3 regions of the Ensifer sp. EB106-03-01-XG145 genome follow, and region 1 is predicted to be linked to each of the others. Evidence: predicted binding sites of a transcription regulator. Region 1 holds the regulator's gene; each other region holds the start of a gene.

The links. The regulator PhoB, encoded in region 1, activates phosphate uptake and scavenging genes when phosphate is short. The targets are predictions, from matches to a motif close to TGTCATNNANCTGTCAT.
Region 2: a site for PhoB is predicted at 1,967-1,983, ahead of AC3WWH_RS22280 (LTA synthase family protein). Genes of this name have one in related genera too.
Region 3: a site for PhoB is predicted at 2,045-2,061, ahead of AC3WWH_RS00270 (DUF47 family protein). Genes of this name have one in related genera too.

The regions. Positions count from the first base shown of each region.
Region 1 is NZ_JBYTEC010000001.1:465,812-469,987, reverse strand. It holds gene AC3WWH_RS02325 (aspartate aminotransferase family protein) at 1-1,044, opposite strand, end outside; gene AC3WWH_RS02320 (GcrA family cell cycle regulator) at 1,466-1,987, shown strand; gene phoB (phosphate regulon transcriptional regulator PhoB) at 2,056-2,739, opposite strand; gene phoU (phosphate signaling complex protein PhoU) at 2,999-3,712, opposite strand; gene pstB (phosphate ABC transporter ATP-binding protein PstB) at 3,763-4,176, opposite strand, start outside.
Region 2 is NZ_JBYTEC010000010.1:72,355-76,530, forward strand. It holds gene AC3WWH_RS22280 (LTA synthase family protein) at 12-1,943, opposite strand; gene AC3WWH_RS22285 (NAD+ synthase) at 2,212-3,894, shown strand; gene AC3WWH_RS22290 (hypothetical protein) at 3,978-4,176, shown strand, end outside.
Region 3 is NZ_JBYTEC010000001.1:50,974-55,149, reverse strand. It holds gene AC3WWH_RS00280 (serine hydrolase) at 1-327, shown strand, start outside; gene AC3WWH_RS00275 (inorganic phosphate transporter) at 373-1,377, opposite strand; gene AC3WWH_RS00270 (DUF47 family protein) at 1,377-2,021, opposite strand; gene recF (DNA replication/repair protein RecF) at 2,329-3,453, shown strand; gene AC3WWH_RS00260 (molybdopterin-synthase adenylyltransferase MoeB) at 3,547-4,176, shown strand, end outside.

The sequences.
Region 1 (4,176 bases):
GATCTCCTTCAGGAGATCCGCCGAGGGGCCCTTTACCTTGATGCCCAGCATCAGGCCATCGCCGCGGATATCTTCGATGATATCGGGATAGCGATCCTTCAGCGAAGCAAGACCCTGGCGGAAGACGAGCGCGACGTCGCGCACATGGGCGAGGAAGCCATCAGCGAGGATGACGTCGAGCACGGCGTTGCCGACGGCCATCGCCAGCGGATTGCCGCCATAGGTCGAGCCATGCGTGCCCGCCACCATGCCGGCGGCCGCCTCTTCCGTCGCCAGGCAAGCGCCGAGCGGGAAGCCGCCACCGATACCCTTGGCAACGGCCATGATATCCGGGCGGATGCCCGTCCACTCATGGGCGAAAAGCTTGCCGGTGCGGCCGACGCCGGTCTGAACCTCGTCGAGGATCAGGAGCAGGCCGAATTCGTCGCAGAGGGCGCGCAGTTCCTGCATGAATTCCTTGGTCGCGGGACGGATGCCGCCCTCGCCCTGGATCGGCTCGATCAGGATCGCGGCGGTCTCCTCGGTGATCGCATTCTTGACGGCTGCGAGGTCGCCGAACGGAACCTGGTAGAACCCTGGGGCCTTTGGCCCGAAACCTTCAATGTACTTTTGCTGACCACCGGCCGCGATCGTCGCGATCGTGCGGCCGTGGAAGGCGCCCTCGAAGGTGATGATGTGAAACTTCTCCGGCTGGCCTTTGGCGAAGTGGTAGCGCCGCGCCGTCTTGATCGCGCATTCCAGCGCTTCCGCACCGGAATTGGTGAAGAAGACCCGATCAGCAAAGGTTACGGCGGCCAGGCGGCGTCCAAGACTTTCCTGACCGGGAACCTCGTAAAGGTTGGAAAGGTGCCAAACCTTCTCGGCCTGCGCCTTCAGCGCCTCGACGAGATGCGGATGCGCATGGCCGAGCGAGTTCACGGCAACGCCGGCAGCGAAGTCGAGATAGCGCGAGCCGTCTTCGGCGATCAGCCAGACGCCCTCTCCTCGCTCGAAACGCAACGGCGCGCGCATGTAGGTATCGTAAAGCGGCGTGGTTGCAGTCATGCGAGGCTCTCCTTCACTCCAATCGGCATCGGTCCCGCTGCTTCATGCGGCCCGATAAAAATCAAAAATGCCGCCTTTCGGCGGCGCAGGCACTATTCCTATTTCGCACTGCAATGTCAACAAAACCAAGCCTTGCAGCGCGGTAACGAGATCCATTTCCCTGCGACGAAAAAATCGGCCGGAAGGGCTTGCAAAAATGCAACGCTGATCGAGCAAGTTGGGGAAAACTACGAATTCGATTCGGCGTGATTCCCCGGACTCTTGCCACGGAGTCCGGCGGTCAGTACGTTAACATTCAATTACTAGACGCATGCGGCGGACCTAGTCACCAAAAGAGTTATCGCGTTTGCAACCTCGAGATTCAACCGGGGTGCGGTGAGGGATTCTGCCATCCCCAACGCTGAGAACGGAGAGTGCAGAAATGAACTGGACTGACGAGCGGGTGGAGAAACTGAAGAAGCTTTGGTCCGAGGGCCTGAGCGCAAGCCAGATCGCGGCACAGCTCGGCGGCGTCAGCCGTAACGCTGTCATCGGCAAGGTTCATCGCCTGAGCCTTCCCGGCCGCGCCAAAGCCGGCGGCAGCACCACTGCGGCAGCCCGCCCGAAGCGGCCGACCTCGGCGCCGCGCGCTCCGAACTACGCCTCGCGCGTTTCGACCCGCACCGTTGCCCGTCCGTCCGGCGCCACCGTCCTCAAGGAAGAGATCGAAGTCGATCTCGTTGCCGAGCAGGATTTCAGCATCCAGACCGACGTGGTCGTGCCGATGTCGCGCCGCCTCGAGCTGACCCAGCTCACCGAACGCACCTGCAAGTGGCCGATCGGCGACCCGCTGAAGGAAGAGTTCCACTTCTGCGGCAACGATTCCCCGGAAGCTTCGCCCTATTGCAGCTTCCATGCGCGGCTTGCCTACCAGCCATCCGCCGAGCGCCGTCGGATGCGCTAAGGATCCGCACAGGACCAAAACGAAAGGGGCCGATCGGCCCCTTTTTTATTGACTTCTGTTTGCCCTTCTCAGCTTTCGAGCGAGTAGCCGGCGCCGCGCACGGTGCGGATGACATCAGGCATGGTCGAGAAGTTCAGCGCCTTGCGCAGGCGGCCGACATGCACGTCGACGGTCCGCTCGTCGACATAGATGTCGTGGCCCCAGACGCCGTCCAGCAACTGCGAGCGCGAGAAGACACGGCCCGGAGAGGACATCAGGAACTCCAGCAGGCGGAACTCCGTCGGCCCCAGGCGAACTTCGCGGCTGCGACGATGGACGCGATGGGTTTCCCGGTCGAGCTCGATGTCGCCGCAGCGCAGCAGCGTCGAGAGAACTTCGGGCTTCGCCCGACGGAGCATCGCCTTGACGCGGGCCATCAGCTCCGGCGTGGAGAAGGGCTTGACCACATAGTCGTCGGCCCCGGTCGCGAGACCGCGAACGCGCTCGCTTTCCTCGCCGCGCGCCGTCAGCATGATGATCGGCAGCCGCTCCGTCTCCGGGCGCTGGCGCAACCTACGGCAAAGCTCGATGCCGGAGACGCCCGGCAACATCCAGTCGAGGATCAGAAGGTCGGGCAGGCGTTCCTGTAGCCGGATCTCCGCCTCGTCACCCCTGAGGATCGTATCGACGTCGAAGCCTTCAGCTTCCAGATTGTAACGCAGCAGGACGCTCAGCGCCTCTTCGTCTTCGACCACGGCGATTTTTGGCAACATCAGATAACGTCTCCTTACCGCGAGCGCCGCGCGGGTCCAGCGGACCGGCCGGCACTCAGACACTCTAAATCTGGAGCACCCCCGCCAATTTCAAAGGCGGTGCGAAAAGCCGCATGCTTCAGATGCAGGAATTCGGGGCCGCGACCGAAGCCGCGACCGGATGATATTCATGGGGCATGCATTGCGAACGGCGCGTTTAACGCCAGAGCGGGATGAGGAAAAGTGTATGCGGTTGTCCCCCGCATCCCGCTCCAACCTTCTAGTCGTTGACCGAGCCCAACGTCGACGTGTTGTCATCCTTCGGGCGCTCGCCCTCCGGCTGGGCACCCGTCGCCATGTAATAGATCGTCTCGGCGATGTTGGTCGCGTGGTCGCCAATACGCTCGATGTTCTTGGCACAGAACAAAAGATGCGTGCAGGGCGTGATGTTGCGCGGATCTTCCATCATGTAGGTGAGCAGCTCGCGGAACAGCGAGGTGTAGATCGCGTCGATCTCCTCGTCGCGTTCGCGAATGCTGTTGGCCTTCTCCGGCGAGCGCGAGGCATAGACGTCGAGCACTTCCTTGAGCTGCACCAGAGCGAGCTCGGCGAGGTGCTCGAGACCGCGGGCGAGCTTGCGCGGGATGCCGGAGCCGGCGACCGCGATCACGCGCTTGGCGGTGTTCTTGCCGAGGTCGCCGACACGCTCCAGGTCGGAGGCAATGCGGATCGATCCCATGATCTCGCGAAGGTCGGCGGCGACAGGCTGGCGCTTGGCGATCGTCACGATCGCCTTCTCGCCGATCTGACGCTCGGCATCATCGAGAACGGTGTCGTCCGAGATTACCTTCTGCGCCAGCGCCAGGTCGGAATTGACCAGGGCGCGGACGGATTCGGCGACCATCTGCTCGGCGAGACCGCCCATTTCCGAGATGCGGCGCGTCAGGTACTTCAGTTCTTCGTCATAGGCGGACATGATATGCATGGACATGATCGTCGATCCTTACGGGCGCTTTCCAGTGACTGTTGCAGCCGTGATGGGCCTCAGCCGAAGCGGCCCATGATGTAATCCTGGGTGCGCTGGTCATCCGGGTTGGTGAACATCTTGTCGGTGTCGTTCTCCTCGACGAGATTGCCGAGGTGGAACATGGCGGTGCGCTGCGACACGCGGGCGGCCTGCTGCATCGAGTGGGTCACGATGACGATCGTGAAGTTCGTGCGCAGTTCGTGGATGAGTTCCTCGACCTTGGCGGTCGCGATCGGGTCGAGTGCCGAGCAGGGCTCGTCCATCAGGATAACTTCCGGGCTGACGGCAACAGCGCGTGCGATGCAAAGGCGCTGCTGCTGACCACCGGAAAGGCCGGTACCCGGCTCCTGCAGGCGGTCCTTCACCTCGTTCCATAAACCTGCCTTCTGCAGGCTGGTCTCGACCACCTCGTCAAAGTCCGCCTTGGTGCG
Region 2 (4,176 bases), on a different contig from region 1:
GCGCTCGTGGTTCAGTGGGTCTCGGCCGCGCTTGCGAAGAGGTCGGCGTGGGACTTGAAGAACCGGTCGGTGGAGAAGCGGTCTCCAAACATCATGTCGTGCTGCAGGAAGCGATAGTCACGCAAGAGAGCCGGCACCTTCGGCTGGCGCGACCACTCGGCGACTTCCTTGCCGTTCCTGCGGATCAGCATGTAGCGGTCGACGACCCGGTATTGGTCATGAACCTTGCCGAGGAACCCGGTGTAATAGGGGTGCTCGTAGCCGGACTGCTTGAGGATCTGGTAGGAGAGGAAGGCCGGGCTGATCGTGCCGACGTTCTTTCTCGGGCCTGTTTTGTTCGACCAGACGACGAGCGGCGTTTCGTGCTGCGCCTTCATCTGGTCCTTCGAGCCCTTGCGCTCCGCCGTGACGCCCTTCATGAAGCCGGTGCTGGTATAGACCGTGTTGAGCGGCGGCAGGTGGTCGCCGAACAGCACGATGATCGTTTCGCGATCGCGCTTCTTTGCCCAGTCCATCAGCTTCTTCAGGCTCTCGTCGGCTTCCTTGATGCCTTGAGCATAGGTTTCCAGCACCTGCCGGTCGCTTTCGGGCAGGTTGCCTTCGACCTTGATGGTGTTCTTGGCATAGCGGTTTGCCTCATAGGGGCCATGGCCCTGCAGTGTCACCGCAAAGAAGAAGAACGGATCGTCCATGGCGTCGGCCTGGCGGATGATCTCATGCGTCAGCGACTCGTCCGAGGCAAAGATGCCGCGCTTCTGCATCGGCGGCATGTTCTCTTCCGACTTGAAGGTGTCGAAACCGAAGGCCTTGTAGACGGCGGTACGGTTCCAGAACCAGCTCTGGAAGGGATGGATGGCGCGCGAGACATAGCCTTCGCCACGGAAGAAGGTAGCGAGCGACGGGATCGGGTTGCGGATGTACTGCTGGTACGGAATGCTGCCATAGGGCAGGAAGGCGTTGGAGAAGCCGGTCAGCGCCTCGAACTCGACATTGGCGGTCATGCCGCCGAATTCCGGCGAGAAGACGTTGCCCGACTGCATCTCGCGGATCGTCGGCATCGGATCGGGCGAGAGCTTGACGTTGGGCAGGCGGGTCGGATCCCAGAAGGATTCGCTCATCAGCACGATGACGTCGGGCTTGCCGCGGTGCGAGGTGCCAGCCGGAAGCGGCTTCACCGGAATGCGATCGATGGCGTCGGCCATGTAGCCAGCGGGCGCGCTGACATTGGCCATCGGCAGGTTGATGGCGAAGGCAAGCGCAAAGCCGTTGTGCTTATAGTTCTCGGTCTGGTCCCACATGATGGGGATGACCTTCAGGCGATCACGGATCCAGGAGAACTGGTTGTAATCCATGATGTGCCAGAAGGCGAAGAGCAGCGGCAGCGCAAAGGCCGCACGAGCGATGCGCTCGCGGCGCGTCAGCTTGGGGAAATTGCGCCAGGCGTAGCGCAGCAAGAGGCCGATGGCGGCAACGGCGGCGATGAGGCCGACGACGATGCCGACGGCGGTCCAGGGGCGGTCCTTCACCAGCACCGGCATCAATTCCATGATCTGGCGGCCGAACAGGAAATCGGTCGGATAAAGCGGATCGGACAGGAAGACCTGCTTCTGCTGGCAGACGACGGCGGGTATGATGGCGAGGGGCGCAATCACCACGGCCGACTTATGTTCGCGACCGAAAATGCCGTCGACGGCCAGCAGCATCAGGAAGAATGCACCGACAGTCGTCAGCGCCGGGCGCGTCGGGTCGAGCATATAGGCGAGCGTATCGGCCATCGACTGGCGCACGATCAGCTCGACGGCGAAGACGAGAGCGGCTGCGACGAAAAGGGAGAACAATGCGCTGCGGGTGGCCGCAAGCGTCTTGGCGTGCCGTGCGGTGAAGCCGGGTCTATCGACATAGACGCGCGAACCTCTCGCGACAGCGGAATCGATACTAGCCAACATGTTCTCCAGTTTCATAAATGTGTCGTGTAACTGTCATACGCCCGTCATTTTGAACAGGGGATGAATGGTTTCTTAACGGGGTTTGGGAACAGCTTTTCGTCGCGTGAGGGCGCTGCAACGGCCCTTCATAAGAACCGGGAAAGACAGAATTTTTCGGTTTTTTTCGCGGAGCGGCGATTGCCTGTGGGTATTTTCCTGCGGATTGCGCTAAAGAACATTGCGAAAGTCAGACGCAATCGCTCAGAACAGACCGACAGGCCCGCTCATGACCGCTCACAAGATCGCCCCCTCGCTCCTGCGCATCGCAATCGCCCAGCTCAATCCGACGGTGGGCGACATCGCCGGAAACCTGGCCAAGGCGCGTGAGGCGCGTGCCGATGCGGGGCGCCAGGGCGCCGATCTCCTGCTTTTGACGGAGCTGTTCATTTCCGGCTATCCGCCCGAAGATCTCGTGCTGAAGCCGGCATTCCTGAAGGCCTGCCTCCAGGCGGTCGAGAAGCTCGCGAGCGACACGGCGGACGGCGGCCCGGGCGTCATCATCGGCTTCCCGCGCCAGGCCAAGACCGGCCGGCACAATTCGGTGGCCGTGCTTGACGATGGCAAGGTGATCGCGTTCCGCGACAAGGTCGATCTGCCGAACTATGGCGAGTTCGACGAGAAGCGCGTCTTCGACCAGGGCGAGATGCCGGGCCCGGTGAATTTCCGCGGCGTGCGCATCGGCATTCCGATCTGCGAGGACATCTGGGGCGATCTCGGCGTTTGCGAGACACTGGCGGAAAGCGGCGCGGAAATCCTGCTGTCGCCGAACGGCTCGCCTTATTTTCGCGGCAAGGTGGATGTGCGCCAACAGGTGGTCCTCAAGCAGGTGCTCGAGACCGGCCTGCCGATGATCTATGCCAACCAGCTCGGCGGCCAGGACGAACTGGTATTCGACGGCGCAAGCTTCGCCTTCAACACCGACAAGTCTCTCGCCTTCCAGATGAGCCAGTTCGAAGAGGCGATTTCGATCGTCGAATGGAAGAAGGGCGAAAGCGGCTGGCATTGCGAAAGCGGGCTGCAGTCGCGCCTGCCGGAGCGCGAGGAGGCGGACTACCGCGCCTGCATGCTCGGCTTCCGTGACTATGTGAACAAGAACGGCTTCAAGAACGTCGTACTCGGCCTTTCCGGCGGTATCGATTCCGCGATCTGCGCGGCGCTGGCGGTCGATGCGCTCGGCGAGGAGCGGGTGCGCACCGTCATGCTGCCCTATCGCTACACCTCGCAGGAATCGCTGAAGGACGCCAAGGAATGTGCCGCAGCGCTCGGCTGCCGCTACGATATCGTGCCGATCTCCGAGCCGGTCGAAGGGTTCTTGAGCGCGCTCTCCGATATGTTCGAGGGGACCGAATCCGGCATCACCGAGGAGAACCTGCAGAGCCGTACCCGCGGCACCATCCTGATGGCGATCTCCAACAAGTTCGGCTCGATGGTGGTGACGACCGGCAACAAGTCGGAAATGTCGGTCGGCTATGCCACGCTCTATGGCGACATGAACGGCGGCTTCAACCCGATCAAGGACCTCTACAAGATGGAGGTCTATGCCATCTCGCGCTGGCGCAACACCACGGTTCCGCCGGGCGCGCTTGGACCCTCCGGCGTCGTCATTCCCCCAAATATTATCGACAAGGCGCCCTCGGCTGAATTGCGTCCCAACCAGACGGACCAGGATTCGTTGCCGCCCTATCCGGTGCTCGACGACATTCTCGAATGCCTGGTGGAAAAGGAAATGGGGACGGACGAGATCGTCGCCCGCGGCCATGACGAGGCGACGGTTCACCGGGTCGAACACCTGCTCTACATCGCCGAATACAAGCGGCGGCAATCGGCGCCGGGCGTCAAGATCACCAAGAAGAATTTTGGCCGCGACCGGCGTTACCCGATCACCAACCGCTTCCGCGATCGAGGGTAGCCGATGAGCGCGTTCGGCCAAGGGCGGGACGGCAAGGAAAGCTGTCCGGAGTTCACGGACGAGGAAATCCGGCTGATCCGGCTGTGGTCGCTGAGCGACGTTTCTGCTGGCCGGCAGCTCTCGGCGCAGATCGCCTATTTCGCGACACCGGCGCCTTCGGCATCTATGGTCTTGCAAGCGGCAGTATCGCCATCGTCGGCGTGGCCTTCGTCTGCATCCTGCTGCTGTTGGCCTGGGGCGTCGTCTCGACCTGGCGGGACCAACGCAATTCCAATTTGATGC
Region 3 (4,176 bases), 410 kb from region 1:
CAACACCTGCTCAACCGCAACGCTCCGCTTGCGCCGGCAAATGTCAGGCGCACTGCGATAACCGTCGATCCGACGAGCTATGACGCCTATGTCGGCACCTATCGGCTGGCCCCCAGCTTCGAGCTGACGATCTTTCGCGATGGAGATCGGCTGTTTGCCCAGGCAACGGGACAGGATCGGATCGAAATCTTTCCGGAGGCCGAACACCGTTTCTTTGCGAAGCTTATCGATGCGCAGATCAGCTTCACCGTAACCGGCACCCGCGCCGGGAGCCTGACCTTGCATCAGGGCGGGCGGGACAGCCCCGCGCCTCGGATCGAGAAATGATGCACGTCTCCCGCCGATTGAAGCGGGAGACGCTGTTCGCTTCGATCAGAAGATCAGATCGATCAGGAAATAGGCGAGCGCCGAAATCGCCGCCGCGGCCGGCATGGTGATGAACCAGGCAATCACGATATTGCCGGCAAGCCCCCAGCGGACCGCCGAGACGCGCCGCGCCGCACCGACGCCGATGATCGCACCGGTGATGGTGTGCGTCGTCGAGACGGGAATGCCGAGCCAGGTGGCGGCAAAGAGCGTGATCGCCCCGCCGGTTTCGGCGCAGAAGCCCTGCATAGGATTGAGCCTGGTAATCTTCGAGCCCATGGTGTGCACGATGCGCCAGCCGCCGAACAGCGTGCCGAGCGCGATTGCCGCCTGGCAGGTTATGACCACCCAGAAGGGCACGTAGAACTCCGAACCGAGATAGCCCTGCGAGAAGAGCAGAACGGCAATGATGCCCATGGTCTTCTGCGCGTCATTGCCGCCGTGGCCGAGCGAATAGAGCGAGGCGGAAACGAACTGCATCACGCGGAAGGTGCGGTCGACGGCAAAGGGCGTCTGCCGCACGAAAATCCAGGAGACGATCAACACCAGGAGCAAGGCCAGGAAGAAGCCTATCGCCGGCGACATGAAGATGGCGCCGACGGTCTTCAGAAGACCGGTCCAGACGATGGAACTAAAGCCGGTGCTGGCAAGGCCGGCACCGACGAGGCCGCCGATCAGCGCATGCGACGAACTCGACGGAATGCCGAAGAGCCAGGTGACGATGTTCCAGACGATCGCCCCCATGAGGGCCGAAAAGATCACCAGCGGCGTGACGATGCCGGGATCGATGATGCCCTTGCCGAGCGTCTCGGCCACATGCAGGCCAAAGAACAGGAAGGCGATGAAGTTGAAGAATGCCGCCCACAAGACCGCATATTGCGGTCTGAGCACCCGCGTCGAGACGATCGTCGCAATCGAGTTGGCGGCATCGTGCAGGCCGTTCAGGAAGTCGAAGAACAGCGCGATGCCAATCAGCCCGACGAGCAACGGAAAGGCGAGCGTCGCATCCATCAGACGTTCTCGATCACGATGCCGCTGATTTCATTGGCGACGTCCTCGAAGCGGTCGATCACCTTTTCGAGCTCGCCATAGATCTCGCTGCCGATGATATAGGCCATCGGGTTGCTGGCGCCGTGGCGGCGGAAGAGATCCTTGAGGCCGAGGTCGTGCAATTCATCGGCACGCCCCTCGATGCGGGTAACGTCCTCGGCGATGGCGATGAGGCGATTGTGATTGGCTCCGATACGGTCGAGCAACGGAATGGCCTCGCCGATCAGATGCGCGGCCTGGACGATGATCGTCGCCATCTCGCGCATGCCCGGGTCGAATGTCTTCTGCTCGTAGAGCCGGATCGTCTTGACCGTCTTGTGCATCATGTCGATGGCATCGTCCATCGACTGGATCAGGTCCTTGATGTCGCCGCGGTCGAAGGGCGTGATGAAGGACCGGCGCACCGCCAGGAGCACCTCGCCAGTAATATGATCCGCTTCATCCTCAAGCGCGACGATCCGGTCGCACTGTTTCTCCATGTCGTCGCCACCGGCAAGCAGCCTGTCGAGCGCTTCGGCGGCACCGACAACGGAGAGCGCGTGTTTTGCGAAAAGGTCGAAGAAGCGGTCTTCGCGGGGAAGCAGTTTGCGGAACCAAGCCAGCATTACAAATATATCCATCCGTGGATTGTCATGAAACTGTCATATTTGACCGAGGCGCTCAAGAAAAGCACCTGATTCAAGGGGTTTGTCGCCTATCCCCTGCCGATATCGACCTATCCCAGGCGATATCGACGCGCTGGCCATTTCGCCTTGCCTTGGCCAACGCTTTCGTCCTACTGCATGTCTCCTTAAATCGACCTCGATTTAAGGACGAAGACATGCAGCAATTCAAAGTGCTACAGCGACCTTTGCGCGTCTCATAAGACGCGCGGCGCTGTAGCTGGCGCCCAACGTCGAATCCGGTTTGCCCATGCCCCACAAGGTCTTTCTCAACCGCTTGAAGCTCACGGAGTTCCGCAATTATGCGGCTCTCTCGCTGGAGCTCGACCAGCGCCATGTGGTGCTGACGGGAGAGAACGGCGCCGGCAAGACCAATTTGATGGAAGCGGTTTCCTTCCTCTCACCAGGACGGGGCTTGAGGCGCGCGGCCTATGCCGACGTCACCCGTGTCGGCGCGAGCGACGGGTTTTCCGTCTTTGCGGAGGTCGAGGGCATGGAGGGGCCGGTCGAAATCGGCACCGGCACCGCCGGGGTAACCGAGGGCCAATCCCGGCGGCTGCGGCTCAACGGAACGCCGGCATCAACCGTCGACGAACTGACGGATCACCTGCGCGTTCTCTGGCTGACGCCATCGATGGACGGGCTCTTCACCGGGCCTTCGGCCGACCGGCGGCGGTTCCTCGATCGGCTGGTGCTTTCGCTCGATCCGGAGCATGGCCGACGCGCCAGCGAATTCGATCGGGCGATGCGCAGCCGCAACCGGCTGCTCGGCGAGTTTCGCCCGGATCCGTCCTGGCTGACGGCGATTGAGCGAGAGATGGCCGGTCTCGGCGTCTCCATGGCGCTGGCAAGGCAGGAAATGCTCGGCCTCTTGACCGCGCTCGTCGAGCGGAATGTCGATGACAGCGTTTTTCCGTCCGCCCGCCTGGCGCTGTCCGGCTTTCTCGACGACGAGGGTCATCGCCCGGCCTATGATCTCGAAGAGCAATATCTGACAATGCTGCGCGACGGACGGCCGCGCGACGCAGCGGCGGGCCGGACGCTCGATGGACCGCACCGAAGCGACCTGCTGGTGCGTCATCGGGACAAGGACATGGAAGCCGCACGCTGCTCGACCGGCGAGCAGAAGGCGCTGCTCGTCGGACTGGTGCTGGCGCATGCGCGCCTCGTCGGCGACATGACTGGCCACGCGCCGATCCTGTTGCTTGACGAGATCGCCGCGCATCTCGACGTCAACCGGCGTGCGGCGCTGTTCGACCTCGTCGATGGTCTTGGCGGCCAGGCCTTCATGACCGGTACCGACCAGGCCATGTTCGAGGCGCTTGGCGAACGCGGTCGCTTCCTGACCGTTTCGCACGGGAGCGTTACGGGATAAGCAAGAGCGGATGAGGAAAAGTGTGTGCGGTTTTCCGCCCGCATCCGCTCTCGCTTGAGAATCGATCGGCCGCCCGGATGAGGAGGATGTTGCATGACCGGTGAGAACAAGCTCGACCAATCGGAGATCGCCCGCTACGCCCGCCATATCGTGCTGCCGGAAATCGGCGGCGCGGGGCAGCAAAAACTCAAAGCGGCACGTGTGCTGGTGATCGGCGCCGGCGGGCTCGGCGCCCCGGTGCTCGTCTATCTCGCGGCCGCTGGCATCGGCCGGATCGGCGTCGTCGACGACGACATCGTTGCGCTCTCGAACCTCCAGCGGCAGATCATTCACCGCACCGAGGACATCGATCGCGCCAAGGTCGAAAGGGCAGCCGAAGCGATCGGTTCACTCAACCCGCATGTCAGCGTCGACGAACACAGGCTGCGGCTCAACCCCGACAATGCCGATGCGCTGTTCCGGCAATATCACCTGGTGATCGACGGCTCGGACAATTTCGACACACGCTATCTCGCAGCCGATACGGCAGCCGCGGTCGGCATACCGCTGGTGACCGGCGCCGTCGGCCGCTTCGACGGATCGCTGACGGTGCTGATGCCGTACAAGGCAGGCATGGATGGGCGGCCGAACCCCTCCTATCGCGATCTCTTCCCGGAACCGCCGCCGGCCGGCGTCGTGCCCTCCTGTGCCGAAGCGGGCATCGTCGGCGCCTTGACCGGCGTC